Regions from separate parts of the Hymenobacter sp. BRD128 genome, predicted to be linked through region 3. Evidence: riboswitches for the same ligand, from Rfam matches in the RefSeq annotation. Region 3 holds a riboswitch; each other region holds the start of a gene.
The links. A riboswitch is a leader RNA that binds a small molecule or an ion and turns the genes downstream of it on or off. The one in region 3 is predicted to bind S-adenosylmethionine.
Positions count from the first base shown of each region.

Region 1: it holds a riboswitch for S-adenosylmethionine, as region 3 does, so the genes downstream of both, GKZ68_RS09110 (amino acid permease) here and GKZ68_RS18845 (O-acetylhomoserine aminocarboxypropyltransferase/cysteine synthase family protein) in region 3, are expected to answer to the same signal.
Region 2: it holds a riboswitch for S-adenosylmethionine, as region 3 does, so the genes downstream of both, GKZ68_RS06340 (homoserine dehydrogenase) here and GKZ68_RS18845 (O-acetylhomoserine aminocarboxypropyltransferase/cysteine synthase family protein) in region 3, are expected to answer to the same signal.

Region 1 is NZ_CP053908.1:2,064,236-2,074,245, forward strand. It holds gene GKZ68_RS09085 (hypothetical protein) at 1-844, shown strand, start outside; gene GKZ68_RS09090 (hypothetical protein) at 858-2,240, shown strand; gene GKZ68_RS09095 (lipopolysaccharide biosynthesis protein) at 2,260-3,732, shown strand; gene GKZ68_RS09100 (PAS domain-containing protein) at 3,935-4,360, opposite strand; gene GKZ68_RS09105 (hypothetical protein) at 4,379-4,738, opposite strand; gene GKZ68_RS09110 (amino acid permease) at 4,888-6,342, opposite strand; SAM riboswitch class I at 6,580-6,690, opposite strand; gene GKZ68_RS09115 (hypothetical protein) at 7,144-7,992, shown strand; gene GKZ68_RS09120 (hypothetical protein) at 8,001-8,648, opposite strand; gene GKZ68_RS09125 (hypothetical protein) at 8,712-10,010, opposite strand, start outside.
Region 2 is NZ_CP053908.1:1,402,965-1,412,974, forward strand. It holds gene GKZ68_RS06300 (5-(carboxyamino)imidazole ribonucleotide synthase) at 158-1,408, opposite strand; gene purE (5-(carboxyamino)imidazole ribonucleotide mutase) at 1,405-1,938, opposite strand; gene GKZ68_RS06310 (DUF433 domain-containing protein) at 2,448-2,687, shown strand; gene GKZ68_RS06315 (DUF5615 family PIN-like protein) at 2,671-3,000, shown strand; gene GKZ68_RS06320 (hypothetical protein) at 3,026-3,463, shown strand; gene GKZ68_RS06325 (xanthine dehydrogenase family protein molybdopterin-binding subunit) at 3,532-5,802, opposite strand; gene GKZ68_RS06330 (xanthine dehydrogenase family protein subunit M) at 5,809-6,846, opposite strand; gene GKZ68_RS06335 ((2Fe-2S)-binding protein) at 6,857-7,444, opposite strand; SAM riboswitch class I at 7,830-7,949, shown strand; gene GKZ68_RS06340 (homoserine dehydrogenase) at 8,093-9,340, shown strand; gene GKZ68_RS06345 (Gfo/Idh/MocA family oxidoreductase) at 9,365-10,010, shown strand, end outside.
Region 3 is NZ_CP053908.1:4,257,139-4,267,148, forward strand. It holds gene GKZ68_RS18835 (hypothetical protein) at 1-333, shown strand, start outside; gene metX (homoserine O-acetyltransferase) at 417-1,445, opposite strand; gene GKZ68_RS18845 (O-acetylhomoserine aminocarboxypropyltransferase/cysteine synthase family protein) at 1,579-2,964, opposite strand; SAM riboswitch class I at 3,409-3,526, opposite strand; gene GKZ68_RS18850 (LysM peptidoglycan-binding domain-containing protein) at 3,726-4,022, opposite strand; gene GKZ68_RS18855 (lipocalin family protein) at 4,194-4,619, shown strand; gene GKZ68_RS18860 (hypothetical protein) at 4,868-5,161, shown strand; gene GKZ68_RS18865 (erythromycin esterase family protein) at 5,162-6,457, shown strand; gene GKZ68_RS18870 (hypothetical protein) at 6,514-7,371, shown strand; partial or broken gene GKZ68_RS18875 (IS5 family transposase) at 7,402-8,205, shown strand; gene GKZ68_RS18880 (lysylphosphatidylglycerol synthase transmembrane domain-containing protein) at 8,212-9,294, opposite strand; gene GKZ68_RS18885 (TonB-dependent receptor) at 9,433-10,010, opposite strand, start outside.

The DNA of each region.
Region 1 (10,010 bases), 2.2 Mb from region 3:
CTACTATGAGGTGTACCGGCTAGCCCTGCGTCATCACCAGCCGCGGGCCGTCATCTTCGCCAACGACCACAACGACGATGCCCGCGCCCTGCTGCTGGCCTGCCGCGCCGAGGGCGTGCCCACGGCCTACGTGCAGCACGCCAGCGTGAGCACCAATTTCCCCCCGCTAGGCTTCGACTTGAGCTTACTCGAAGGCCAGGACGCGCTCGATAAATACCGCCAGTGCGGCCCCGTGCGCGGGCGCGTCGAGCTGGTGGGCATGCCCAAGGCCGATGCCTTTCTGGCCCAACGCAACACCGCCTCGCGGGTGCGGCGCGTGGCCGTGGCCTGCAATCTGCTCGACGAGTTGCCCGCCGTAGCGGATACGCTAGCCTATTTGCTGCGCGAATTGCCCGACCTCGCCTTTACGCTGCGCCCCCACCCCAGCGACCGCCGCGACTTCACCGCCCTGCGCCAGGCCCTGCCCGCCTTGCAGTGGAGCAATCCGCAGCAGGAAAACGTATTCGAGTTTTTGCAAAATCACGATGCGCTGGTGGCCGCCGACACCAGCACCCACCTCGAAGCTACCCTGCTCAACGTGGCTAGCCTCTACTACCGCTTCACGCCCACGCCTACCCTGGCCGATTATTACGGCTACGCGGCCCACGGCCTCAGCGAGTGGGCGCACTCGCCGGCCAGGCTGGCGGCCGCGCTGCGCCGACTAGCCCAGCACAAGCCGCTCGCCCTCTACCGCCGCGCCGCTTACTACAATGCCACGCTGGGCACCCCCGATGAGGGCCACAGCCGCGCGCTGGCCGTGCGCCGGCTGGCCGAGTGGCTGGCCGACCCGGCCGGCGGGGCGTAATTTCGCGGCTGCCATGCCCGCTCCTACCCTAGCCCCTGCCGCCCCCGTTGCCGTTTCGGCTGAGGTGCGCCTGGCGTATGTGCTGCGTCACTTCCGGCTAGCCTACCCCGGCGCGCCAGCCATAGCTATCGGCTATGCGGAAAGCCAGCCGCAGGTAGAAATAGCTGAGAAGAGCGGTAGTTTCTTCGCTGAAAATAACCCTTACCCAGCCGCGCCCAACTGGCGCGAGTGGCTTGGCCGGCAGGTGCCGTTTTTCTTTGATAATGCGCTCGAAAAACCGCTGCTGATTTTTGATGAAAAACGGGTAATTATTTCGGCTGATATTATTTCCGCAGCATTTTATTTATTGAGCGGCTGGCAGGAATATTTTTCTATTGAACGTGACCGACACGGGCGTTTTCCCTACGCGGCGAGCGTGCAGCAAAAATGTAATTTTGTGACGCTACCGGTCGTTAATTATTATTTCGATGTACTGAAAACAGCCGTGGAGCACGTGGCCAGAATACCACTAAAACTACGCTGCTGGGGTAACCAGCAAGCCGAATTTGTGGCATTTATCTCGCATGATATTGATAATTTGCGTAGCGCCTGGAAAGCGCCGGCCAGAGCGGCATTGCAGCAGCGAAAATTTGGTCTGTTCGGAAAATTATTGTGGCGGCATCTGAATAATACAGACGCCTGGGACAATCTGGAAGCCGTAGCGGCACAAGTGGCGCAATACAGAGCAAAATCTACATTTTTTATATTGCCTACTACTAAGAAAGCAGCTAATGACACACCTAACGCCGACTATAAACTAACATTTGATTTGTGGCAGCGGCTACAGCAACTTAAGCAGCAGGGCTACGAACTAGCGCAGCACGGTAGCCTGGGAACAGCCATTGATACAAACCTTCTGGATACAGAATGGCTGGAGAAACTACAAGCCGAAGCTCAAGGGCTGCGCTTTCATTATTTAAGTTGGGAGCCGCGTCAAACGCCAAGTATAATTGACTGGGTAGGTATCCGGTACGATACTACACTGTGTTTTGCCGAACATTACGGTTTTCGTCACAGTTACTGCTTACCATTTTATCCATTTAATTTTAATAATGGTCTGGCAGCAGAGTTCCTTGAAATCCCGCTCAATATAATGGACACTACGCTGCATCATCCTAATTACTTGCAGCTAGCCCCAGCCGAAATTCTACCCGCGCTCGAACCGGTTTTCGCCGAAATAAAACGCTTTGGTGGTGTAGCTTCCGTGCTGTGGCACAACGAGAATTTTGACCCAGCCAACACGCAAAATGGCCCGCGAGAATTTCACGAAATAATGCGCCATTTGCAGCAGCAAGGCGCGGCCTTTCGCACCGGTCGCGAAATATGGGAGGAATTTACGGCCGAGTCCAATTTATAATTAACTATTCATAATTCATTTGGGTATCGTTCAGCGGCAGGGGCTGCGCAACACGTTTATTTCCTACGTCGGGCTGGGCATTGGCTTTGTCAATACCACGCTGGTGCTGCCGCGGCTACTGGCGCCAGCGCAGCTCGGCCTCACGTCGGTGCTGGTGTCGCTGGCTACAATGGGCGCGCTGGTGTCGGCACTCGGTTTTACTAATACTACGCTGCGGTATTTTCCCTATTTCCGCAACCGGGAGAATGGGCATTCGGGTTTTTTGCCGCTGCTGCTGGGGCTACCATTAGCCCTGTTTGGCGTGGTGGCGCTGGTGCTGTGGCTGGGCCGGCCGCTGGTGCTGCGCTGGTATGCGCACGATGCGGCGTTGCTAGGGCCGCACTACGGCGTGATGTTGGGGCTGGCGCTATGCATTCTGCTTTATAATCTGCTCGAAGCCTATACCAAGTCACTGTTTCACACGTCGTTCTCGTCATTTCTCACCGACGTGCTGCAACGCCTGCTCATCGTAGGGGCGGCGGTGCTTTATGGGTCGGGCTATTTATCATTCGATGGCTTTGTGCTGGCCTACATGGGCAGCTACGCGGCCATCGCAGCGCTGCTGCTAGGGTACCTTGCGGTCATTGGTGAGCTGCATTTGCGGCCCACGCGGGCGGTGCTGCGGGTGCGGCCGGTGGGCGAATTGCTGCGCTTCGGCAGCTTTGCGCTGCTGGGCAATATCTCGGGCACGCTGCTGGTCACCATCGACTCGCTGATGCTGGGCTCGCACAGCTTTGCCGATGCGGGTATTTATACCATTGCCCTTAACATCAGCACGGCGCTGGCGGTGCCGTTTCGGGCCTTGCTCAAAACGGCTTACCCGCTCATTGCCGAGTATTGGAAAGAAGGGGCTAGCGAGAAGCTGCTCGACTTTTACCGCCGCACTACCCGCCTCAACACGGCGCTGGGCGCCTACCTGGCGCTGGGCATCGGGCTCAATCTGCCGTTCATTTACTCTCTCATTCACCGGCCCGAGTACGCAGCCGGCACCGTGGCGGTGCTGCTGCTGCTGGCCGGCCGCCTCACCGACGGCATCACGGGTATCAATGGCATTATTGTGGTCACCTCGCCGCGCTACCGCTACGATTTGCTGTTCAACCTAGCCTTGTCGGTACTCATCATCGGGCTCAATGCGCTGCTTATTCCGCGCCTGGGCTTGCTGGGGGCCGCTATTTCCAACGCGGCGGCGCTGGCGGGCATCAACCTGGCGCGCACTTGGTTTGTGTGGCGCAGCTTCGGCTGGCAACCCTTCGACCGGCGCATTTTCTATATCCTGGGGCTAGCGGGCGGGGCAGCGCTGGTAGCCTGGCTGCTGCCCACGCTGCCCAATAGCTGGCTGACGCTGCTGCTGCGCGGCGGCGTGCTCACGGTACTCTACGGGGCCGGGCTGCTGCTGAGCGGCTGGGTGCCGGAGGTGTCGGCGCTGGCCCGGCGGCTGGGTATCGGGCGCTAGCTAGCGCCGCTGCTCCGGTAGCCGGGGCCTAAACAGGCGCAGGCTACCGGGGTAACAGCATTTTTACAAACTTATTACTCAATGCCTTACGCGGCTAGTTGCGCGGGCCGGCCGTGGCGCCCAGCTCGTGCAATTTCGCCTGGAGCTGCCGCACTTCGCGCTCCAACTCCAGGTTGCGGAAGGTCACTTTCACCTCCAGGTCCTAGTACGAGCGCGTGAGCTGCTCCTGTAGCTGGCGCATGGCCGTCACGTCGGTGATGGTGCCAATGAAGCGGTAAACCCGCGTGCCACCTTCGTCAAAAAACGCCCGGCCCGTGGCCCGGGCCCACAGCACGGGCTGGCCCGGCAGCTGCCAGCGGGTGCGGTACTCAATGTCGTAGCTGCCCGAGCCGGTGGGGTCAAAGGCATGCTCGACGGCGGCTATGGTGGCCGCCCGGTCATCGGGATGCACCAGCGCTACAAAGTCGGCGTAGGTAACCGATTGCTCGACCGGCACGCCGAATAGTTCTTTGCAACGGGGCGACCAGGTCAGCGTATCCGCGAGCAGGTCGTAGTCCCAGGTACCAACGCCGGCCGCGTCAACGGCTGTTTGCAGGCGCTCAAAGGCAGTGAAATCGGGAGTTATCACGTACTGTAAAACAGCTGATTAAGGATGAACCAAAAACAATTCCAGGCCCGACTGGAAGTACAGGACCAGCGTGCGGTATGCGCCGTCGGCCGAGCGGCGCAGGCGCGTTATCAGGGCGCTTACGCTTTCAGTGGCTAGCTGCAGCTGCAAGTAGGGGCGGCTCAGCAGGCTGTCGCGCTCTACCGACCACTGCCCGGTGGCCGGAGCCGTGGGCGTATCGAGCCGCAGGTAGCCTTCTTCTAAGTGCAAAAAGGTGGCCTGGGCCAGGGGGTCATCCGGGTCGGCCTGGCTCAGCACCCGGTCTACCACCCGCCAGCTGCCGTGCAAGTACGGGTCGGGTACTTGTTGCAGGTTAACATCGAGCAAAAGCTGATTCATAAAATAATGCCGCTCGTAGCCGCTGCACCAATGAGATTACGGATAAAAAATAAGGGTCCGTTGCACAAATTTACGGCGCCGCCCGCTTTGTTCTTTCCCGGCTGCCCTTGGCCATGACCGGCGCGGGCGGGCCCCGACAAGTGCCGCCCTTAGCGGCGGGCTGCTGCCTGCTGGCGCAATTTGCTGTGCTGCTTGCCGTAGCCGAAGTAAATGGCTAGCCCGATGGCCAGCCACACGGCCAGCCGCAACCAGGTTTCCCAGGGCAGGCTCACCATCATTAGTACGCAGGTGGCGATGCCCAGGATGGGCACCAGCGGCACCCACGGCGTGCGGAAGCTGCGCGGGGCGTCGGGGTTGGTGCGGCGCATGATGAGCACGCCCAGGCACACCATCACGAAGGCCAGCAGCGTGCCGATGCTCGTCATTTCGCCCACCACCGAGATAGGCACGAAGCCCGCGAACAGCGCGATAAATGCCCCCAGCAGTAGGTTGGACTGCACCGGCGTGCGGAACGTGGGGTGCACTTTGGCAAAAACCGGCGGCAGCAAGCCGTCCTTCGCCATCGAGAAAAACACCCGCGACTGCCCGAGCAAATCGACCAGAATAACCGAGGTGTAGCCAATGAGAATGGCCCCGATAATAGCCCCGCTGAGCCAGGCGTAGGGCGTTTTTTCGATGGCGATGGCCACCGGTGCGGCGCTGTCCTTAAACTCTTTGTAGTTGGCCAGCCCGGTCATGACGTAGCCGAAGAGCACAAATAAAATGGTGCACACCACCAGCGAGCCGATGATGCCGATGGGCATGTTGCGCTGCGGATTCTTGGTTTCCTGCGCCATGGTGGCCACGATGTCGAAGCCGATGAATACGAAGAACACCACGCCCGCCCCGCGCAACACGCCGCTCAGGCCAAACTCGCCAAACTTGCCGGTATTTTCGGGAATGTAGGGGTGATAATTGGCCGGGTTGATGTACTTCCAGCCTAGCACGATAAATATCAGCACCACTGACACTTTCAGGGCCACTACCAAGGCATTGAACCACGCCGAGCCCGACGTGCCCCGAATAATAACGGCCGTGATAACCAGCACAATGAGCATGGCCGGCAGGTTGACCAGCCCGTGCACCACCGAGCCATCGGCAAGTTTGGCCGGGGCATCGAAGGGCGAAAGCACGAGCTGCGCGGGCAAGTGCAGGCCGTATTTACTCAGAAACTTGAGCAGGTATTGCGACCAGCTGATGGCCACCGTGGCGGCGCCCACCGAGTATTCGAGCACGAGGTCCCAGCCGATAATCCAGGCAAATAATTCGCCCATCGTGGCGTAAGCGTAGGTGTAGGCCGAGCCGGCCACCGGCACCAGGGCCGCAAACTCGGCGTAGCACAACGCCGAAAAGGCACAGCCTACGGCCGCCACCACGAAGGAGAGCGTCACGGCCGGCCCCGCATTATTGGCCGCCGCAATGCCAGTGAGCGAAAACAAGCCCGCCCCAATGATAACCCCAATACCTAGCGCAATGAGGCTCACGCCGTTGAGGCTGCGCTTGAGGGTACCCGCGCCCGTCTCGGCCGCTTCCTGCCGCAGCAGGTCCAGTGATTTTGTCAGCATAAAATGATGTAGCCCGGCCTCCACAGCCGCACCCAAACGACTTGCCCAGCCCGTGCGCACCCGCGCCCGGCTAGCCTCAGTCAACTCCCTAAAAAATGAAAAACGATGGGACAGTCGCCGGTCGGCGACGCCCGCTACTCCTTACCAACAACAGCCAGCCGCGCAACGGCTAGCCCGCGCTAGCGCGCCGGAAATGGAGGAAGCAGAACTAATAAAAACAGCAGAAAGCACCACGGGCTTTTATAGGACCGCCATAGTTTAGCGGCCGGTCGGTTGGCACCGTTCCGCCAAGGGGCGGGGGTTGCCGGCGCGTCGCAGAGCCTATCTCTCAGCGCCTCTTTATAAAAACAAGCGGGCCCAAAAGACTGCTCGACTAGGGCAAAGATACGGCCGGATGGGCGCGCACATAAGGCTAAATTTGTCGGCTTGGCTTACTGCCACTTTGACAAATAATTAGCTAACACGTATTATTTACTGAATATCAGTTACTTATTACGTATTTTTCAACAACCTTCCCCATCTATGCGGAGCTTATTCCTGACAGCTGTTTTGCTGCTCAGCTTGCATTTTTTAAGCTTTTGCCAAGCCTACCAGCAGTTTACACTGAATGCAGGCGTGCAGGCCAGCGACTCGGCCAGCCGCGCTGCCCTAGCCACTTGGGATGCTTATTTGGGCGCCAAGGCAACAGACAAGGCTAGCTAGTGGGCCGCCGACGAGCGCACGCGCTACGCGGGTGGCGACTTGTTGCTACACGAGGGCTTTGTCCGGCCTAACATCTACGCCTTCACGACTCGCAAGGTCGTGCTAAGTCTATCCCGGCAGGGCGACGACCTTTACTTGTGCCGCACGCAGTTTTATTGGGAAATCGGCGCTGAGCCAGCACGGCAGCTACAGGTACTGGCTATAGTGAGCGTATATCTGCAACGGCAGCACGGCCACTGGTCATTACGCAACTACTTAACCTACAGCACCCAGCGCTGGCCTACGCACCAAGTAGGGCTGCTTACCTATCGGGTACCGCCGGGCTATCGTTTCCAACGGCGAAAAGCGCGGCAGGCAGCCAGCTTTCTGGCCGGTATATTCCGGGATTTTGGCTTTGCACCCGTGCCGGTCACGTATTACGTAGCGCCTGACTGTGATGCCATACAACACCTGAGAGGGTTTGAATACGTGCTAGGGTCAGGACTAGGGGGCAACCCGGTGTGCGGCTTTTACGACGAGGTCAACCACCTGGTGTATGCCGGGGGCCAAGGTGAAGCCTATCTACACGAACTGGCACACGTCATTAATCCATACTTTCCGCAGGCGCATCCGCTACTGCTCACGGGCTTTGCCGGTTTGAAAGGCGGTCATTACGGCCACAACCTACGCTACCACAAAGTTCGAGTCCAAGCATATCTCGCCAGCCACTCGGTAGACCTCACCGACCCGCTGAATTTTACTTTGCTCGACGCCGAAACCAATCCGCAATACGTGATAGGCGGTATTTTCTGCGAATTAGCTTTGCAGCAAGGTGGGCTACCCAAGCTGAAAGCCCTGCTAGGATACGGCACGAGCGACGCTGATTTTTACCGTGCGCTCGAGCACGAACTGCACCTGCGCCGGTCCGACCTACCAGCCGTTATTAAACAGCAATTGCTTGCGCCTTGAACAGGCGTTCAGTCCGGCAGCCCGCCCTGCTCCCAGGCCGCCAGTTCGGCCGCTAAATTGCGCCGGGCTGGCTCATCTAATTCTTCTTGCAAGGCTGGCGTGTGGAAGAGCACCGGCGCTTCGAGCAGCCTGGCCAGTACCTTGCGCCGGCCGGGGCGATAGAGCAGGTCGGGCACGAGGCGGTACTCACGGCGAACCTGGCGGGCGTAGTCCCAGTATGCGGCCTCGGGCGCGCCCAAAATGCTGAGGTCGGCATCCAGAAACAGCAGCAGGTCGGCATCGTCGGGCGGCTGGGGTTGGGTGTGGTCCTGGGTGCGGCGGATGAGGTCGGCCACGCGGGCCTGGCGGGCGGGCTCCAGGCTGGTTTCGGCCAGGAACGCCAGGGCCCACTCAGCACTTTTGGCCTCGTTATCGTGCCGCAGGGCCTCGTACACGGCATCGTGAAACCAGATGGCCAGCTCCATTGCCACCGCATCTTGCCGGGGAAAGGTAGCGCCCATTGTCAGCAGGTTTTCGATGTGCTGCAAGGTGTGGTAGTGGCGCTCGGGCGCTTCGTAGGCAGCGGCTAGCCGGCGCAATTCCGCTTCGCGGCGCGGGGCATCGGGCAGCAAGGGCGTGGTGAGAGTGTGCCAGCGGGTGGCAAGGACGGTAGTCATAGGCTAACTCGCGGGAGAATGGGACTGCCAAAATAACGCCGGCCGCTGGGCAGCCACCGCGGGCTAATGCACGCGCACATCGGCCGGCGCGAGGCCCGGCCGGCTCAGGCGCAACGAATCGAGGCCGTAGTAGGTGGCGGCCGACTGGTTGTAGCGGGCGCTGGCCCGGTCGCTCAGCGGCTCACCCAGAATGAGCACGTACTGCGGCACCAGGCCCACGAGCGGCGGCACGGCCACCTCGCGCTGCCCGGCGGCTCGCGCCGCCCGAATGGTGGCCTCGCGGGCGGCTAGCTGCCGCTGCCAGGCGGGACCATTGCCGAGCCACTCGCGCCAGGCCGCGCGCTCGGGGCCGCCCAGGGCCAGCAGCAACCCGTAGAGCAGCGCTGGGCGCCGTAGCCGCAGCGCCAGCCGGGTGGCCGGTCCTGGCGCATCCGGCAGAGCGGCCCACAGCACCAGCAGCCAGCTCGTGAGCAACCCAAACCACAGAAAATTAAGCACCCGCACGGCCGGGTAGCCCCAGGCCACGAAGCTCAGAAACAGCATTTGCAGGGCCACGCCGCCCACCACAAAGACCACGCCCGCCCCTAGCGGCAGCCGCAGGCCCGCCGGCCGCAGGTGGCGGTAGCAGTAGCCCAGCCGGGCCAGCACCAGGGGCAGCACCACGAGCGCCGTCACCTGCCGGGGCTCGGTCAGGAATACTATCGTTTGCAGCGCGGCCCGGCCGAGTATCTGCCACAGCGGGATGGCCGGGCCGGCGCCATCGTGGTGCAGGCGCACGAAATTACCCGGCGAGGCTACCACCACGGCCCCCGCCACTACGGCCAGCGCCGCCAGGCCCAGCCAGCGGCGCAGGGCCCGCGCATCGCCCTGCCGATAAGCTGAGTAGCAAAGCCAGGCCAGCGCCCAGCCCAGCAGCAGCAGGGCCAGCTCCAGCGAGCCGGCCATGCCCAGGACGCTCGCGGCCGCCAGCCCGTACCAGCCCGCGCGCACCCAGCGACTGCCAGCGCGCAAGGATTGCAGCACCGCCGCTGGCCACACCATTCCCACAATGGCCGGCACCTGATACACATTGGCGCTCGAAAACCAGTAGAAAGCCGCGTAAGGGCTGGGCATTGAAAAAAGCATCGCCAGTAGCAGCACCGCCGACCAGGCCGCCGCCGCCGCCCAGCTCACCTGCCGGCGCGTAAGCACCCGCACGGCCCACGCCTGGGCTAGCCAGGTAGCCCCCAGCCAGCCCAACGACAACACCCGCAGGCCAGCGGGCCAGCCGTGCCCCAGGGGGTTGAGCTGCGTAACCCAGATGGAAAAAAAGCGCCCGGTATGGTGGGTATATAAGTACTTGTAGGCCGCCCACTGGCTACC
Region 2 (10,010 bases), 1.8 Mb from region 3:
AGCTGTTCAAGAAGTAAAGCAAAAACCCGCTTATCATGCTGAGCTTGCGAAGCATCTCGCTTGCGCTGCTAGGGTAGTATTCCTAACGCGGCGGGCGAGATGCTTCGCAAGCTCAGCATGACAAACGGGTTTTTCGGTTCCTCAAAAATGCTACTACCTAAATAGCATCCAGTCCCGGCAAGCCGAGTAGCTCCGCCGCGCGGCGCGCCGTGGTTTTAACGCTGGCTACATCCGGCCCGGTGATTGTGAGGTGGCCCATCTTGCGGCCGGCGCGGGCTTCCAGCTTGCCATACAGGTGCAGGTGCGTGCCGGGCAGACTCAGCACGGCGTACCAGTCCGGCTCGCGCGGCTGGCCGTCGGGGCCGAACCACACGTCGCCTAGTAGATTGAGCATGATGGCCGGCGAGTGCTGGCGCGGCTGGGGTAGGGGCAGGCCCGCCATCGCGTGCACTTGCAAATCAAACTGCGAGGCGTCGCAGGCGTCGATGGTGTAGTGGCCGCTGTTGTGCGGGCGCGGAGCCATCTCGTTGACTACCAGGCCGCCGTGCGCGCTGCCGTTGTCCACCACAAAAAACTCGACGCACAGCACTCCAACGTAGTTGATGTGCTGCGCGATGGCGATGGCCGCCTCGCGCGCCCGCTCGGCCAGGGCCGGGGGCACCGCGCCCTCGTAGGCGTGGGTCACAGCCAGAATGCCCGCCTCGTGCACGTTGCGCTGCGGGGCGAAGCTCACAACCTGCCCATCCCAGCCGCGGGCTACCAGCACCGAGCACTCGGCGGTGAGCGGCAGCATCTTTTCCAGCACGCAGGCCACGTTGCCCAGCTCGGCCCAGGCGGCGGCCAGCTCGGCGGCGGTCTTCACCCGGATTTGGCCCTTGCCGTCGTAGCCCAGGCGCGCGGTCTTCAGGATGCCGGGCAGCAAATCGGCCCGCTCGGCTAGCACGGTTTGCAGGTGGTCCGGCGTTTCCAGCACCGCGTAGGGCGCGCAGCTCACCCCCGACACCTCGGCGCAGGCCGCGAAGTGGGCTTTTTCCTCGATGCGGTTTTGGGCAATGCCCACCACGGCCGCGCCCGGCGCCACGGGCCGGGTTTGCGCCAGCGTGTGCAGGGCCTGGGCCGTCACGTTTTCAAACTCGGTGGTGATGGCTTGGCATAGGTCGGCTAGCTGCGCCAGGCCAGCCGGGTCGTCGTAAGCGGTCTGAATGTGGTGGTGGCTCACCAGCCCGGCCGGGCTTTGCGCGTCGGGCTCCAGCACGGCGGTGAAGTAGCCTAAGCGCTGGGCGGCGTGCACAAACATCCGGCCCAACTGGCCGCCCCCCAGCACCCCTAGGGTAGCCGGTCGGCCGGCGGCATCCCGGCTACCCGGAAAAATCGGCGTCATCGTCGCCGCGTGTGTAGCGGCGCTCATACGGGCAGGGTCATGGCGCGGGCGGCCTCGGTTTGGTCGGCGCGGAAGGCCCGCAATTTGGTCGCCAGCTCCGGGTCGTGCAGGGCCAGGAGGCTCACGGCGAACAGCGCGGCATTGGCTGCCCCGGCCGTGCCGATGGCAAACGTGGCCACCGGTATCCCCTTGGGCATCTGTACGATGCTGTGCAGCGAATCGACGCCCTGTAAGTGGCGGCTGGCCACCGGCACCCCCAGCACGGGCACCGTCGTTTTGGCGGCTAGCATGCCCGGCAAGTGGGCGGCCCCGCCCGCCCCGGCAATGATGGCTTGCAAGCCCCGCGGGCCGGCCTGCTCGGCGTAGGCAAACAAGTCGTCGGGCATGCGGTGGGCCGATACCACGCGCGCTTCGTGGGCCACGCCAAACTGCGTGAGAATCTGCACGGCGTGCTGCATGGTGTCCCAGTCGCTGCTGGAGCCCATGACCACGCCAATCACTGGCTGGCCGGGGGTAGCGCGGGGGCTGGGGGCGTCGGGGGTAGCAAGAGTACTCATAGTGAGCCTTATCGTAAGGGGCAGGGTAGCCCTGAGTGGTCGAAAAAAGCGGGATTGCGGACGTCAGCGCGGGCTAGCCCCCGCCGCCGGGCAGCCAGCTACCGGGCTGCGCATCATCCCGCCAGGGTAACGGGCATTCACTGGAAAGGCCGTCACCACGGCCACAAATTTACTGGTGCCGTCTGCGTGGCAGCCTAGAATTTGGGCGAAACCTGAAAAACACCTTGCCAGCGAAAAGTAAAACGCCTCGGAACTCTGTAGTTTCGAGGCGTTTTATAGTAGTTTTAGGCACCTAACCGCAAACGCCATGACGCTAAGCATTGGCGGTAGTACTCCGAAAAACGCTCGCTATGGAGAAGTCTAAGGTGCCCAATATTCGGATTGACCCTAGCCTTGACAAATACGACAACGTCGTTCTATTTCCTGAGCTGCTAGCAAAAGTCAACGCCCTTCTTGAAAAAGCCGGCCCGCCGAAGTTTCCAGCGCCTAAAAAGTAACTAGTGTAAGCAATGAACGTCGCCGACCTGATAACTACTGACCCGGATATACTCGGTGGTCAACCTGTATTTGCGGGTACGCGCGTACCAGTAGAAACCTTATTTGACCATCTGGAAGCGGGCATACCGCTGGATGAGTTCTTAGACGACTTTCCCACTGTTACCAGAGCGCAGGCCATAGCCTTGCTGGATATGGCTACTAAGCTCCTTACCGCCAAGAATGTAGTGCAATTATATGCGGCTGCTGCTTGATGAGAACCTGCCGAAGAAGCTGAAGTTAGACTTTCCCGAGCACGAGGTTTTTACGGTGCGCGATAAAGGCTGGAACGGCATCAAGAATGGCAAACTGCTGGAATTAATGGTAGCTGACGACTTTGACGCCTTGCTCACGTTTGACAAAAATTTGCAATACCAGCAGAATTTTCAGAAATACACGCTCACGGTTTTTGTGCTAAACGCTCCTGCAAATACTTACGCGGTACTCACGCTGCTTTCGGCTCAAGTCAATGCTGCATTGATAAAGGGGAATTTGTTGAATGGACCGTTGGTGATTCAAGCAGAATAGCTTTTGTCTGGTTTTAACACTAAAGATGCAGGCACTCGAAGTACTCAAAAGTAAGCTAATTGGCTCTTTTATATCAAGATTCAGTGTAGGTGATACCTGGAATTTGTATATCGATGGCTATTGGTTAGTGGCTCAAGAGGTAATATCAGGAGACGAGGATTATCTCAACAAGTTTTTTGAGAATAATTATTCTCACTTTAAAACGACAGTTGACAAAGGTTATATTAGTAAGTGTGCCATAGTTGCTGCTGCTATGAGAAGAGACATTGTTGGCGTAGAACTTGATGAGTTGTATAACCTGAAAATCGGATTCGATAATAATTTTAGTTTGTTATTCCCAACGAACGTAGAAATCGTTGATTGGCAGTGGTGCTTAAATTATAATGGCACTGACCCATACACCAATTGTCTAGTGGGCTGTTTTTGGGAAGGTGAAATTCAGGTAAATGAAAAACAAGATTAGGTTAAATAGCAAAGCGCCCCGCAGCCAATCGGCTACGGGGCGCTTTGCTATTTAACCTAATCCAAATCTTACAGCAGCTTATCAATCGTCAGCGGTAATTCGCGGACGCGCTTGCCGGTGGCGTGGTACACGGCGTTGGCGATGGCGGCGGCTACGCCCAGCATCCCGATTTCGCCGACACCTTTGACGCCGATGGGGCTGGCGATGTCGTCTTCCTCCTCCACAAAAATTACGTCGATTTTGTGAATGTCCGCATTCACCGGGATGTGGTACTCGGCGTAGTTGTGGTTGATGTAGCGGCCCAGGTCGTTGTTGAGGTAGGCCTCCTCCATCAGGGCCATGCTGATGCCCCAAACCGTGCCGCCCAGCACCTGGCTACGGGCGGTTTTGGGGTTCATGATGCGGCCGGCGGCCACGGCGTTTACCACGCGCGTGACGTGCACGGTGCCCAGGTCCTCGTCCACTTTCACTTCCACGAAGGCCGCGTTGTGCGAGTGCATCGAGTACTTCAGCATGTTAATCGGGTTCGGGCCGGCCTTACCGTCGGCTTCGATTTTGGCTTCGCCGCTCGCTGCCAGAATGTCGGCGATGGCAACCGTGCGGCTGATGTCCTCATTGGCGCGGATGTGGCCGTCGGCAAACTGCACGTCCTCAAAGTTCACGCCGGCTAGGGGCGAGTCGTCCAGTTGTTGGGCCAGTTTGAGCAGCTTTTTGCCGAGCTCCTGGCAGGCATTCTGCACGGCGGCACCCACCGAGTTGGCCGTCCAGGAGCCACCCTGGATAGGAGCGGCGGGCATCTCGGTATCGCCGAGCTCGAAGGTGACCTGCGCCATCGGCAGCCCGAGGGTTTGGGCAGCCATCTGGGTCATAATCACGTAAGTACCCGCGCCCTGGTCATTGGTGGCGCTGCGCACGGTGAGGTGGCCGTTGGCCGAAATTACCGCCTTGGCTTCGGCTTTCTGCATGGAGGCATCCCAGCAGCCCGCGGCTACGCCCCAGCCTACCAGCAGGTTGCCGTCGCGCATCGAGCGGGGCGCGGGGTTGCGCTGCTCCCAGCCGAAGCGGGCGGCGCCTTCGTGGTAGCAGTCGTCGAGGCGCTTGCTGCTGAAGGGCTTGTTCTCGGTAGGGTCGGAATACGTGTAGTTAAGCAGGCGGAAATCGAGCGGGTCTTTGCCCGCCTTGTACGACAGCTCGTCAATGGCACTTTCGATGGCGAAGTTGCCGGTGGCGGCGCCGGGCGCGCGCATGTCGGCCGGCGTGTTCACGTCAATTTTGGCTAGCTTATAATCGAACTGGCTGTTGGGCACGGTGTATGAAATGCCCGACCAATTCACCACCGTTTCGGTTTCGTTCTCGAACTGCGAAGTTTCCCCCAGCGCGTTGTGTTCCATCGCCTGCAGGTAGCCCTGGTCGTCGCTAGCCAGACGAATATTCTGCACCGTGTGGGGGCGGTGGCCCAAACTAAACATCTGCGAGCGCGTCATCACCACCCGTATCGAATGCTCCAGCTCTAAGGCGGCCATCACGGCCAGAAACACCTGATATTGCGGCCGCAAGCCCGCGCCGAAGCCGCCGCCCGTGAACTTCGAGATAATACGTGCCTCCTCCTTGCTCAGGCCGAAAATCTTGGCGATGTACTGCTGCACGTTGGGCGCGCCCTGGGTCTTATCGTAGATTTTCATCTTCTTACCGTCGCCCAGCCAGTCCACGGTCGTCCCGAACAGTTCCATTGGGTTGTGGTGCTGCGCGTGGTGTACATACTCGCCAGCCATCTTGTGCGGGGCATCGGCGTAGGCCTGCTCCATGTCGCCCTTGGGCTTGGGTGGAGGCAGGAAGCCGGTTTTGCCCTTCGGCGCTTCAAATGCTTTGGGGGCAGCGGCCGCCAGGTCGGTGTTAAATTCTTCCACGTCGTACTCGATGCGCAGCACCGAGGCGGCGTAGCGGGCCAGCTCAAACGTCTCGGCCACTACCAGCGCCACCGGCTGCTGGCTGAACATGATTTCGGGCTCGTGCAGTGGGCGGAAGGGCGAGCCGCCGGGAGCCACGTCGTCCTTGTAATTGCGGTCGAACCAGGCTAGCGAGGGCACATTCTCGTGCGAGAAAACCCGCTGCACGCCCGGAATAGCCAGCACCTCGGCGGCGTGGATTTTGATAATCTTGCCCTTGGCTACTGGGCTGCTCACGATGTAGCCGTACCACAGCGGGCCGGTCACGCCAAACTCGGCGGCGTACTTGGCCGCGCCGCTCACTTTGGCCGGGCCATCGGTGCGATTAATAGGTTTGCCAATCACGTCGCTGTCGAGGCGCACGGTAGGCGGGGCGGCAATAGTCTGGCTCATACTAGCTTACGGATTAGAATTCAAAAACACGTTCGGGTTCACGACCTGGCTCATCTCGGTAGCCTGTTTGAGCGCCCGCACGATGGCACGCTTGCCTAGCTCAAGCTTAAACGAGTTGTGCAGCGAGCCTTCGCCGTAGCCCTTGGCATCGGCAAACACCTTGGCGGCCACTTGGCGGAACAAGTCGGGCGAGGTCGTTTGGCCTTCCAGCAGCTGCTCGGCCTCTTGGTCGCGCCAGGGCTTGTGGGCCACGCCGCCCAGGGCAAAGCGGGCTTTTTCGATGACGTTGCCGTTCATCTTCAAGCCTACCGCTACGCTCACCAGCGCAAAGGCGTAGCTGCTACGGTCGCGCAGCTTGAGGTAAGTGAAGTGGTCGGCGTAGCCTTCCTCGGGTAGGTCGATGGCCGTTACCAACTCGCCGGGTTGCAAGGTGTTGTCCTTTTCGGGCTTATCGCCCGGCAGGCGGTGGTAGTCGTCGAACTTGATGGTGCGCTCGCCATCGGGGCCTTGCACGCGCACCGTGGCTTCGAGGGCGGCTAGGGCCACGCACATATCCGAAGGATTGGTGGCGATGCAGCTTTCGCTGGTGCCCAGCACGCCGCACACGCGGTTGGGGCCGGTGAGGGCCGAGCAGCCCGTGCCGGGCTCGCGCTTGTTGCAGGGCGCGGCGAGGTCGTAGAAGTAGTAGCAGCGGGTGCGCTGGTTGAGGTTGCCGCCGTTGGTGGCGGCGTTGCGCAGCTGCGGCGTAGCCCCGGCCAGGATGGACTGGCTCAGCAGTGGGTAGCGTTTTTCTACCTCGGGGTGCCAGGCAGTGTCGGCGTTGGTGGCTAGGGCGCCCAGGCGCAGGCCGCCGTCGGGCAGGCTCGTGATGTCGGTGAGCGGCAGCAAACCCAGGCTGGTGAGGTGGGTCGGCCGCTCAAGGTTGTACTTCATCAAGTCCACGAGGTTGGTGCCGCCGCCCAGGTAGGCCGCGCCATCGTGGCTGGTCAGGTCGCGCACGGCCTCGTCGGCGGCCGTGGCCTGGATAAGAGTGAAACTATTCATAGCGAATTACTTAGCTAGCGGAGCTGGATTTGGTGGGCTGGGCCGGAATGGTTACCAGCGTGCCGTTATCGACCACTACCTGGCCGTCGTGCAGTACTTCCATCACGGCCGACAGGATGTTGGTGTAGGCGCCGCACCGGCAGAGGTTGCCACTCATGTGCTCGCGCACCTCGTCTTCGGTCTTGCAGCGGCCCTCGTTGATGAGGCCCTGCGCCGAGCAAATCTGCCCCGGCGTGCAGTAGCCGCACTGGAAAGCGTCGTGGTTGACAAACGCTTGCTGGAGCGGCGAGAGGTTGTCTTCCGTACCCAGGCCCTCAATGGTCTGAATTTTCTTGCCCTGGTACACCGTGGCCAGGGCCAGGCACGAGTTAATGCGCTTGCCATCAACGAGGACGGTGCAAGCGCCGCACTGGCCGTGGTCGCAGCCTTTTTTGGTGCCGGCCAGGTCCAGGTACTCGCGCAGGGCGTCGAGCAGGCTGGTCCAGGGCGCAAGCTGGATGGTGTGGTCTTCGCCGTTGACGTTGAGCGTTACGGCCTGGGCGGGCACCACGCGCGGCGCCGCTTTATCAAGGGGCTCTTGAATGAAGTGTGCACTCATAGGGCAGGAGAGTGGAAAAGGAAATAAAGCCGGCCAGCGCAGCGGCAGCCAGCGTTTTTGGCTGATTCCAAACCCTACGGCTCCCCGTGAGCTTTCGATGTTTTTACTTATTCTAAATAAACTTTTAGCCCCGGCAGTTAGCACGCTGATGGTCTGAAGCTCAGTTTAGACGCAACCTAGGTTCGCAGACTGGTACCCAGGAAAAAATCTTGGTTAAAATAGCAACAGCAAACAAGCCAAGGCGTTGTATTATAAGATATACAACGCAAGGTTTCGTGGTGGAAGTGAGTTGGTGCCGTATGGCGCTGGCTACCGGCACCGCGCCCCGTAGTTGGGAGAAGCGACATTCCCGGCCTTACCTTTGCGGCACGCTCCGGCACCGGGGCTCTTATCCAGAAAGGCGGAGGGACAGGCCCGGCGATGCCTTAGCAACCAGCAGCAATGCGAAGGTGCTAATTCCTGTTTCGAAACGCGGCCCCGGCCAAGTTTCGGAAGCAGATAAGTTATGAGAGGTGAGGCGGACCCTAGCGGCCGCGTGGCTCTTCTGACTTGTCGGAAGGGCTTTTTTTGGGCTCTTCCGGTAAGGAGTTTTGGATGAGAGTAGGGTAGGCGGCGCGCGTTTCAACCGTTCTATTTCTCTCTTTTTACATGACTCGTACCGACCTCAACATTGGTCTTTTTGGCTTTGGCGTGGTGGGCCAGGGCCTGCACGCCGTGCTGGAGCGCACGCCGGGCCTGCGCGCCCGCATTGGCCGCATCGCCGTTAAAAGCCGGGATAAAGTCCGCTCGCTGCCGGCCGAACTGTTCACCTTCGATAAAAACGACCTGCTGAGCGACCCTGGTCTCACGGTGATAGTGGAGCTGATTGACGATGCCGACGAAGCATACCTGATTGTGAAAGAGGCGCTGCTGCGCGGCAAAGCCGTGGTAACGGCCAACAAGAAGATGCTGGCCGAGCACCTGCCCGAGCTGATTGAGATTCAGCAGACTACCGGTACGCCGCTGCTCTACGAGTCGGCGGCCTGCGCCAGCCTGCCGGTCATCCGCAACCTGGAAGAATATTACGATACCGACCTGCTCGAATCGGTGGAGGGCATCGTGAACGGCTCGACCAATTACATCCTCACGGCCATGCACCGCGACGCCCAGCCCTACGCCGCGGCCCTGGCTAGGGCCCAGGAGCTGGGTTTTGCCGAAAGCAACCCCGCCCTCGATGTGGAAGGCATCGACGCCCGCAACAAGCTGGTGCTGCTGCTGGCCCACGCCTTCGGCGCGGTGGTAGCACCCACCGATTTGCTGGCCGTGGGCATCACAAATATCAGCGGGCTAGCCACGGCCTACGCCCGTGAGCAGGGTCTGATAATCAAGCTGGTAGCCGAGGCGCGGCGGTTGCCGGGCGGCGGATTGGCGGCGGCCGTGCTACCCACGCTGGTGCGCCCCGGCCACGAGCTGGCGCAGGTACACGACGAGTTTAATGGCCTCATCACCCAGAGCGGCTTTGCCGACCGGCAGTTTTTTCTGGGGCGCGGGGCGGGGGCGTTCCCCACGGCCTCGGCGGTGCTCAGCGACCTTTCGGCGCTCACCTACGGCTACCGCTACGGCTACAAGAAAATTCACCAGAACGCTCACCTAGCCCTCACGCCCGACGCGGCCGAACTCGACGTGCTCGTGACGTTTGACGAAGCTGGCGGTGCGCCCGACCGGGCCGATTTCACGGCCGTGCACGAGGAGTTTCGCTCGGCGCAGCGTGGCAATTACCTCACCGGCACTATCAGGCTGGGGCAGCTGGCGCGGGCGAGTTGGCTGCGGGCGCCGGGCGTGTGCGTCATCAGGCTAGCCGAGCCGCTGCGCGCCGCCGTGGCAGTGCCCGCCGCGCTTGAAACTGCTACTGCTTAGCCCCACCACCCCCTACTTTTGGGCATGACTCCTTCCTCTGACGCACCCATCGGTGCTGGCTTGCTGGCCTACGGCATGTCGGGCAAGCTTTTTCACGCGCCGTTTCTGGCCGCGCATTCCGGCTTTGCGCTGCGCGCGGTGGTCGAGCGCACCCAGCAGCGCATGATTGCCGACTACCCCGCAATTATCAGCTACCCCAGCACCGAGGCCCTGCTGGCCGACCCTGCCATCGAGCTAGTGGTGGTGAATACGCCCAACGATACGCACTACGACCTCGCGCGGCAGGCCCTGCTGGCCGGCCGGCACGTGCTGGTCGAGAAGCCCGTGGCGACTACCGTGGCCCAGTGGCAAGAGCTATGCGCTCTGGCCCGGCAGCAGGGCCGCCTGCTGCTAGGCTACCAGAACCGCCGCTGGGACACCGATTTTGGGGCGGTGCGCCGGGTAGTGGAAAGCGGCCGGCTAGGCCAGCTTATCGAGGTGCATTTTCGCTTCGACCGCTACCGGCCGGTGCTGCATACCAAAGTATTTAAGGAAGATGGCCGCCCCGGCTCGGGCGTGCTCTACGACCTGGGGCCGCACCTGCTCGACCAGGCTATAGCGCTGTTTGGCAAGCCGTTGTCGTTCGAAAAAACAACCGGCTGCTACCGCGCTGGCTCGCGGGTTGATGATT
Region 3 (10,010 bases):
ATCACGAAAATTGCTATGGGTAACAGCGGGGTTTCGTATCTGCAAAACTCGAGTGCTCCTAATTACCCGGGCGCTCCCATTGCCGGTAACGGTTCTAACACTATCACGTTTTCCTCAGACCTGCCTACCGTACGTGCGTACAGCCGCCAGCTAGCGGCAAGCGCTGTTAAAGGCACGGCCTACGTCTTTACCGGTCAGACAAAGCGGTTGAGCCAAACGCTCACTCCAAACCCAACCCCGCAGACCCCTAATCAACTTCGTTTCTTCTTCCTCGTTACACTGGAAGATGGTACACAACTCATTTCCACCGAAGTGGATGTGCGTCTGATATAGAAAAGATTAAATTGAACAATAAAAAAGAGCCCTGGCACATTGTCAGGGCTCTTTTTTTGATAGTTAGCGCTCGTCGCCGCTAGCTATTCGGCCAGCGCTGCTGCATAAAATGCCTCCAAGGCCTGCGTGATTTTACCCGTTTCGAGCAAAAATCCGTCGTGACCGAAGCTCGAATCCAACTCTCCGTACACTGCCCCCGGAATGCCCTCGGCAATGGCCTGCTGCTCGCTGAGTGGGAAGAGCACATCGGAGGTAATGCCCAGCACCAGCGTGCGCGCCCGAATGGTGGCCAGCGCCGCCGCCACGCCGCCCCGGCCCCGGCCCAGGTTATGCGAATCCATGGCCCGCGTGAGCACCACGTAGCTGTAGGCGTCGAAGCGGGCCACGAGCTTATTGCCCTGGTAGCGCTGGTAAGAGCTGGCCCGAAAGTCGCGTAAGACGTCGTTGGTCGGCTCGGTCTGGGTACTGCCGTAGGCCTCGTAACTGCGGTAGCTGAGCAGCGCCACGGCGCGGGCCGCCGCTAGGCCGGCATCGCCGCCGCCGGGCCGGTTTTCGTGGTAGGTGGCATCGGCCTCGATGGCTAGCCGCTGCGCCTCATTAAAGGCAATGCCCCAGGCCGAGTGCCGGGCGCTGGTAGCAATAACTGCTAGATGGCCAATAGCTTCGGGGTGGCTGGCCGCCCATTCCAGCGCCTGCTGCCCGCCCAGCGAGCCGCCGATGAGCGTGTGAATGTACCCTAGCCCCAACTCTTGGCGCAGCGCCTCGTGGGCGGCCACCAGGTCGCGGATGGTGAGCAGCGGAAATGCCTGAAAGCGCCCGAGCTCGGTGGCGGGGTCGGGGTCGAGCGGGCAGGTACTGCCGTAGCACGACCCCAATACATTGGCGCACACGATAAACCAGTCGGCCGGGTCAAAAAAACAGCCTTCTCCAAACAGCCCCGGCCACCAGTCGAGCACGTCGGCATTGGCCGTGAGGGCGTGGCACACCCACACCACGTTATCGCGGGTGGCGTTGAGCTGCCCCCAGGTGCGGTAGGCAACCCGCGCGCCGGTCAGCACCTCGCCGCTTTCCAGGAGAAATGGGTCGGGTAAGGAGAACAATAAAGCAGACATAACAGGCTATTAAACAAGGCGGATAAAAAAGCGGCTAGCGGCGGAAGCCAGTAGTGGCCGATTAGCGGCTTCTGTAATACAAAATGGTGCCCCAGCTTTTGCCGGGGCACCATTCTATAAGGAGTTATTTTTCTTATACTTCCAGCGGCTGGGCGTGCTCCGGCTCGGGCTCCGGAATCGTATCGGTCGCCTCATCCGTGCCCTTCGGCGCGGTGGCAGCGGCGGCCGCCAGTGCCTGCTTCAGGTCGGCTTTGATGTCCTCAAAATGCTCGATGCCCACCGATAGGCGCAGCAGCGTGGGCGTCACGCCCGAGGCGAGCTGCTCCTGCTCGCTCAGCTGCTGGTGCGTAGTGGCCGAAGGCTGAATGATGAGCGTCTTGGCATCGCCCACGTTAGCCAGGTGGCTGATTAGCTTGAGGTTATCAATTAGGGCCGTGGCCGTGTCTTTGCTGCCGTGCAGGGCAAACGATAGCACGCCGCCGAAGCCGCGCTTCAGGTACTTGGCGGCCGTGGCGTGGTGCGGGCTGCTGGCTAGCCCAGGGTAATTCACGTGTGCCACCTGCGGATGCTGCTCTAGCCACTGGGCTATTTTGAGGGCATTCTCGACGGTGCGCTCCACGCGCAGGCTCAGGGTTTCGAGGCCTTGCAGCAGCAGGAAGGAGTTGAAGGGACTAATGGCCGGACCGAAATCACGCAGGCCTTCTACCCGAGCGCGGATGATGAAGGCAATGTTGCCAAACGGCCCATTCTTCCCAAATACATCGTTGAAAACCAGGCCGTGGTAGCCTTCGCTAGGCTCGGTAAACTGCGGGTATTTGCCGTTGCCGAAGTCGTAGGTGCCACCATCCACAATCACGCCGCCTACGCTGGTGCCGTGGCCGCCAATCCACTTCGTGGCCGATTCCACCACAATATCGGCGCCGTGCTTGAGGGGTTGAAACAGGAAGCCACCCGCGCCAAAGGTGTTGTCGACTACCAGCGGCAAGTCGTGCTTTTTGGCCACGGCCGCCACGCGCTCAAAATCGGGCACGCTAAAGCTCGGGTTGCCAATGGTTTCGAGGTAAATAGCGCGGGTCTTGCCGTCAATCAGCGCCTCAATGCTGTCGGCATCGTCGCCGTCGGCAAAGCGCGCTTCTATGCCTAAGCGCTTGAAAGCCACCTTAAACTGGTTGTAGGTGCCGCCGTAGAGGTAGGAGCTCGACACAATATTATCGCCGGGCTGCAGGATGTTGTTCAGGGCAATGAACTGCGCCGCCTGGCCCGAGCCCACGGCCAGGGCCGCCACGCCACCTTCGAGCGCGGCAATGCGCTGCTCGAATACGTCGGTGGTGGGGTTCATCAGGCGGGTATAAATATTACCAAACTCCTTCAGCGCGAATAGATTAGCGCCGTGCTCCGCGTTCTTGAATACATAGCTGGTGGTCTGGTGAATGGGCACTGCGCGCGAGCCAGTGGTGGGGTCGGGCTGCTGGCCGGCGTGGAGTTGCAGGGTTTCAAAGTGCAGGTTTTGAGTGGCCATGAGGCTAAGAGGTTAAAAAATTAGTAGTAATGAGCGAGGAAAAAGTGGCTGGGTAATCCTAGCCCGGCCGCGCCGCCGCGGCCGGCCGTCGCTGAAAAGCGAAAGGGTAGCGAAAACCCCGGTCGAAGCTCCGTGCTGTTGGTTTCGGGCCTTATCTCTTTTGCACTGCTACCGCACAAGCACTTGAATTTCAAGATTATGAGCGCGGGCTAGCCGCATCAGTTGGCCGCAGCTGTGGCTAGGCCAGCGGCTGCGAGCACTACCCGCAAAAGAGAAAAAAAGCAAAAAGCGCCGGGCCTTAGCCTTGGCAACAACAGCACATTCGCATTCGCTGGCGCAAAGGCGCCGGGCTAGCCGATACCGACGAGAATGGCCCAAAGCTGCGCGCAAAAGCGACGCAAGGGACGGAAACAGCGAAGAAGGGTAGGTGTGCCATGGGTACTCGAGTTATAGACCCCCGGGCGGCGCGTGGCAGCTACCGGGGTAGGAATTGGCACCTTTCAGTGGGTGAAGGTTGCCAGCGGGTCAAAGAGCCTAATCTCTCGCCGCTTCTGTATAAAACTTACTAAAACTGCCCTGCCTGCTGCGGGGAGTACCGGATTGGTAGGGGCAAAGATAGTGTAGCGCACGATATGCGCAAGGTCGCTCACGCAAAAGTCAAAAATATTTTTTGCGCTCCCGGTGGAAGAGTGGTGCTTACAAACAAAAAGGCCACCCCAATAGTGGAGTGGCTTTTCTCACCTTTTTTCTGCAAAAAGTACCTAGATACTAGGTAGGGTTAACTCCTGGCCCACTTCTATGTGGTCGGGGTTAGAGCCGATGATGGCCTTATTGGCCTCGTATATCTGGTGCCATTTAGCGGCGTCGCCGTAGTGGTTTTTAGCAATTTTGGAGAGCGAATCACCGCTTACTACCGTATAGCTGGTGCCGGCGGCAGCAGAATTAGCGGTGTTGGCAGCATTGCTGTTGCCGAAAAAATCGGTGCCACCAGCGGCCGGCTGCGCCGGTGCAGCGGGCTTTTTATCACCCTCATTATTCAAAAAATCGAGCAGGCCCATGTGACAAATGCGGTTAAAGTGTGAAAGAAAAGCGCGTCCGTAAAGCGGGGTGCTTTTGAGCCTTTTACGGCGGCAGTTGCGCAGGGTTACTACGGATAACTAAAAAAAAATACGCGCGTAAGCAGGCCGGAAGCTAGGTAGCTTTTCTTTCACATTCTTTCCTTTCTCCTTATGAACCTATCAACAGTTTCTTTCCGAGCTTACTTTACCTCGCTACTGAGTGCGCTTGCCGTTTTGTTCGTTGTTTCGTCTTGCGGTGGCGGCGACAAAGGCAAGGTAGAAGATGCAGCTACCTTGTATGGCTCAGGTAGTAAAACATGGGTAACTGATAAGCAGACAGATGCTTCGGGCAGCAAAATGAAGCTAGATGATGCTGCCAAAGAAGCAGAGTTTACTTTTACCGCCACCAATTTTACCGCTAGCGAAGGCGGCCAAAGCCAGACCGGAACCTACACGTTTGACCAAGCTGCCAAGACCTTGACGCTTACGCCCCAAGGTGGCTCGACAGCCAATACCTTTAAAGTAGAGAAGCTGACCAGCGACAAGCTATCGCTGTCGGGCACCAGCGGCGCCATGTACGTGCTGAAGGCTAAATAATCAGGACTTGAACAGGGCTTATGCCCAGCTAAAAGCCTCGCTCCAGTGCCGGAGCGGGGCTTTTTTTATGTTACATACCTCGTGGGGTGTTTCAAACTAAGGCTTTAGGCCGAAATTTGGGGAATATGTCGTTTACCTTGAATTTTGGCGGGAAGATGAGCTGGCTAGGCTGGCTTTTACTATGGGGGTGCATGGCCGTTGGAGCCCCTGAGGCTTGGGCCCAAAGCAGCCGTAGTGAGCAGCTTGCAGTGCCCGCGCGGCGAATGGCTAGCGTGAGCCCAACTGATACCACCTTCGCCGAGCTGGAGTTTTTGCGAGCGGAAATCGGGAGTGCCCGCGTGGTTTTTTTAGGCGAGCCCACGCACGGAGAGGGCAACGTGCTGGCGGCCAAAGCCCGGCTGCTGGCCTATTTGCAGCAGCGGCTAGGCTTTACGACCCTAGCCATGGAAAGTAGTTTTTTTGACCTGCACAAGGCGCAGCGGCAGATTAGCATTGGCAAGTCGGTTGGTAAAAACCTGAATGGCAGCATTTTCCCCGTCTAGATGCGCACGCAGGAGTTTCAGGCGGTGGTGCCGCTGGTGGGGCCGGATGGCTTGCGCGTGATGGGCTTTGACCCGCAGCTGGGGGGCGATTATAGCGACGACCTGGTAGATGACCTGGACGATTTTCTGGATGAGGAGCAGGGCAACAAGGCCATTAACTATGATCTGCTGGATGAGGCGGTGAGCTACATGGCTGAGCACTATGCCTTTTCGCCTAACCTGCACCTGGCCGACGTGGAGGCCGAGCTAGCCAAAGCCGAGCCGCTGCTGCGCAAGGCGGCCGCCGCGCCCACGGCGGCCCGGCGCAACGACGCGCTTTTTTGGCAGCAGTGCTTGCGCAGCCTGCGGGCGCTGGCCCGCGACTATGCCACCCACGACCCTAGCGCCAAGACTGCCACCGACTGGGTAGCGGCCGACAGCAACCAGCGCGATGCTCAAATGGCGGATAACCTGCTGTGGTACCTGCGCCAGCACCCCACCGAAAAAGTGGTCTGCTGGGGCGCGCTGCCTCATTTTGCCAACCAAGTGGGCGTACTGAACAGCGAAGAATTGCGCAGCTACCAGCCGATGGGCCAGGCGGTAAAGGCGGCCCTGCCGCCGGGGCAGGTATACATCCTGGGTACCCTGGCGGGGGGCGGCAGCCACGGCCTGCCCGGCACCGCGGGCGTGCCCGTACCCCCGCCCGCCGCCGGTACGCTGGAGGTCAGCCTGCTAGCTTTGGATACGCCCTTCGCCTTTGTGAGCCTGCGGCATGATGCGCCCGGCCGCCAGCTTACCACGTATGCCTTTGACTACCAGCCCCTGGCCGGGCCCTGGAGTGAGGTGGTAGATGGGTTTTTGTTTTTGCGCAGCGTGGAGCCGCCGCACCTCCTGGCTGACGCCGCTACTGCGCCAGCCGATAGTACCAGCGGCCAAACTGCTTTAAGCCAACCCGGCTCGGCCAATCCGATACCTAGCCGCACCGGGGCTACGATGCGGCGCGTGGTGGCGGTGGCCGATGTATCGGGCCTGCGCTCGGTGCGGGGCGTTGTGCTCGACCAGCGCCGCGCGCCGGTGCCCTACGCCTCGGTAGAACTGGCTGGGCAGGGGCGGGGGACCGTAGCCGATGCCAGTGGGCATTTTGCGCTCGCGCTGCCGGGGCCCACGAAGCTGCGGGTAAGCAGCCTGGGCTACGATGCCGTAACGGTACAGTCGCCGCCCGGCACCGAGGAGCTGATGGTCGTGCTGACCCCGGCCCACTACGCGCTGGCGGAAGTGCGCGTGGCTAGCCCCCGCTCAACCCGCAGACCATTCTGAAGAATGTTATCAAGAATATTCCGGCCAACTATGAGCAGCAGGAGTACGCCAGTGAGGTGTACGCGCACCGCCGCCTCAGCAACTTCGACACGCTGCGCTACGAAATTGAAACGGTGAGCCGGGAGTGGGTGCCGGCCGGCTACCGGCACTACGCCAAAGGCTTTTTGATGCTGGAGCCCGGTCCGGCCCGGCAGGTAGAACAACGGCACGTGCTGGCGGGGGCAGTCCCGAAAGACTATAACGCCGCGGCGAATGGCATTGCCGGCCCGGCGGGCAGCATGGCCGACCCGGTGCGGATTTCCCCGTTATTCGTGGCGCGCAATCTGCGGAAGTTTGCCCTGAAGCTCGACAGTGTGCGCCAGCAAGGCGCGGAAACGCTGTATGTATTAAGTTTTGCGGCCCGGCGGCCCGACTATCGCAGCACCGGGATTTACCTCGCGGGCGTGTACCAGGGGCAGCTGGTGGTGCGCCAGCACGACTATGCGGTGCTGCGCTACGAGGCGCTGTGGCAAGTCGATACGGCGTACTACAACAGGGTGGCACGTCAGAATCAAAAGAAAACGAGTCTGGTAGCGCAGCTTTACGCGCAGGTATTAACCGCCAACCGCACGACGCACGTGGTAGAGTACGCCAAGGGAGAAAACAACCGCTACTACGCCCGGCACAGCCTGGGGCAGGCGATGAGCGCTGGCCGCGTGCTCAAGAGTCGACAAAATTTTTATTATCAAAGCTTTAGCGAGCAGTTATTCAAGCCATTGCCGGGGGCTGGACCAGCGCCGGTTGCGCCTGCGGCATCCAAGGGCAGCCCGCCGCCTCCGACCCCCCAGGTACCCTATCGCCCCGAGTTTTGGAACAGCTACCAGCGGCCGGGCGGGGCACTGGCTACACCGGAGGCTCGGCCTAAGAGGGAATAGGGAAATAAAAGAGCGATGTAAATTTGGTCTATGTTCCGCGCTGCTTACGCTACCGATTTAACCGATATGGAATGGCAACTAGCGGAGCCTTACGTGCGCAGCAGCGGCCTTGGTCGGCCGCCACTACACAGTAAACGGGAGTTGCTCAACGCTATTTTCTACCAGTTGCGCGCGGGCGGGGCCTGGCACTTGCTGCCGCAGGACCTACCGCCCTGGCGCACGGTCTACAAGCAGTTCGAAGCCTGGCGCGAGGACGGCACCTGGGACCGGCTGCTTACGGGCCTGCGCCAGCAAGTGCGCCGACTCTCCCGCGAGACGGAACCCACGGCCGGGGCCATCGATTCGCAGTCGGTGCGCACGGGCGGTAAAAGGGGGGCTGTCACGGCTACGACGCGGGCAAGCAAGTAGCTGGTCGTAAGCGCCATATCGTGGTCGATACCCAGCTTACCCCTGGCCGTGCTGGTGCAGGCGGCCAGCGTGCAAGACCCCGTCGGGGCTGCTCCCGTGCTGGCCGAAGCCAAGGCCAATGCTCCACAATTGCACTTGCTTTGGGCCGACGCCCGCTACCAGGGGCCGCTGGTGGCCACCGCCGCCGTGGCGTTGGGTCTACGCGTGGAGGTGGTGCGGGCCCCGCCCGGCACCAAGGGCTTCGTGGTGCTACCCCGGCGCTGGGTCGTCGAGCGCTCCTTCAGCTGGCTCAGTAAGTATCGCCGCCTAGCGGGCCGCGACTATGAAACCAATCCGCGTGTCAGTGAGGCCATTATCAAAGCTTGTTTCTGCTATCTCATGCTCCGGCGACTGGCGAAAGGGCCGCCGCCTAAACATAGCGATTGATTTTCCCTACTCCCTCTTAGGCACGCGTGACCGGGTTGGGCTAGCCAGCCAGCGGGGCAGGTAGGCCACGCCCAGCGCCAGGTAGAAGTAGTACGTGACGATGCGGTAGAGCAGCACCAAGAAGCTCGTCATGGCGGCCGTGCCCATAAAGCGGCCGAAGAACGTCGGAAACGCCCCCTCGGCAATGCCCGCGCCGCCCGGCGTAATGGCCAGCAGTAGAATGACTTTGTAGGTGATATTGCGGGCAAAGATGAACAGAAACGTGTTCGTCGTCATGGGGGAAAAAGCGCCGATGAGGCAGCCGATAACGGCGTAGCGGGCCGTCCACACAAACACGGTGCTCAGGCTGGCCCGCCACCAGTAGGCGGCGCCCGCGCCGCGCAGCTGGGCCGAGGCCAGTACCATCTCCTGGCCCTGGCGGTAGGCTAGCCGCCGAAACCGCCGCAGCACCCGCACCGAAGCCAGGCGCACCAGCAAGCGCCGCACCGAGCGCGGATTTACGAACAAGGCATAAATGAGCAGGCCGGCGTAGGCCGATACGGCCAGGTAGCTGAAAATGAAGAGGATGCGTAGCGATTGCACAAACGCCGATTGCAGGCCGTGGGGGTAGAGGCCATCGCTGGCTAGCCACACCACCAGGGGCACCATCAGCACATAATAGAGGTTGTCGAGAAAGGCCGTGACGATGGTGTACGCAATGGCTTTACCCAGCGGAATGCCTTCCTTGGTGAGGATAACCGGGGCCGCCGCCGTGCCGCCCGCCGCCGAGGGCAGCACGCAGGAGGCAAATTCCCACACCACAATCACCCCGAAGGACTGCCGCCAGCTCAACGCTTTTTCCGAAATGCTGCGGATGCGGTAGATGTAGCCCAGGTCGCGCGCCCACAGCACCAGCAGCGTAATAAACAGCCACTGCCATTTGGCGTGTAGCAGCGGGGCGAGGTCGCCGGGCTTATAGGAGCGCCAGAATAAAAAAGCTACCACACTCAACCCAATCAGCGCCGGCACTACGATGCGCGAAGGCCGCAGCTGGTGCAGCAGGTCGGCATCGAGGCGGGCCGGGACGGGGGGAGGAGAAGCTAGCGGCATAGAGCAGGGAAAAGATAGGACAAAAATACGGCCACCCTTAGGCCTGGACTTCCGAGGCGTGAGCAGTCAATGAAAAAGGCTCTGCTACGACAAGCGTAGCAGAGCCTTTCCGCGAGCGGCTAGCCCGGTGCGGCAGGGCTAGGGCCGCCCGCCGGGGCTGCCGGCCGGCGTGATGCCGCCCGGCGAAGTGGTGCCCGGCGAGGGCGGGCCTACCGGCGCGGCCGGGGTGTTGGGTTTCATGGCCGGCGAAGCAGCCGGCTTGGTAGCCGAGCTATCGGCTGGTTGCTGGGCCGGGGCCGCTAGGCCAGGAGTAGCTGGCGTAGAAGCGCCGGGCGTGGCCGAGGCAGGGCTAGCCTGATTGCGCAGCTGTTGCAGCGAGTCGGCCGGGATGACGCGACGCGTCGAGTCGGTAGCGCTAGCTGGGCGTGCCCCGCCCGGCCGCTGGCCGGCTGCGCCGGGAGAGCCGCCGGGGCGCTGGCCGCCGCTAGGCCGCCCGCCGCCCTGGCCGCCGCCCCCGCCGCCACCCTGGCCACCGCCCATCTCGCCGCCGCCAACGCCGCCGTTGTCGCCGCCTTCCTTCAGGTCGTCGTTGTTCACACCCTTGCCCCGGCGGCCGGTGTCGCCAGCCGTCAGCTTGCCGATGCGATAGCTGAAGTTGACTTTAAAGTTCAGGTTGTGAATGACGTTGGTGCTGTTCTGGGTCAGGATGGGCCCGT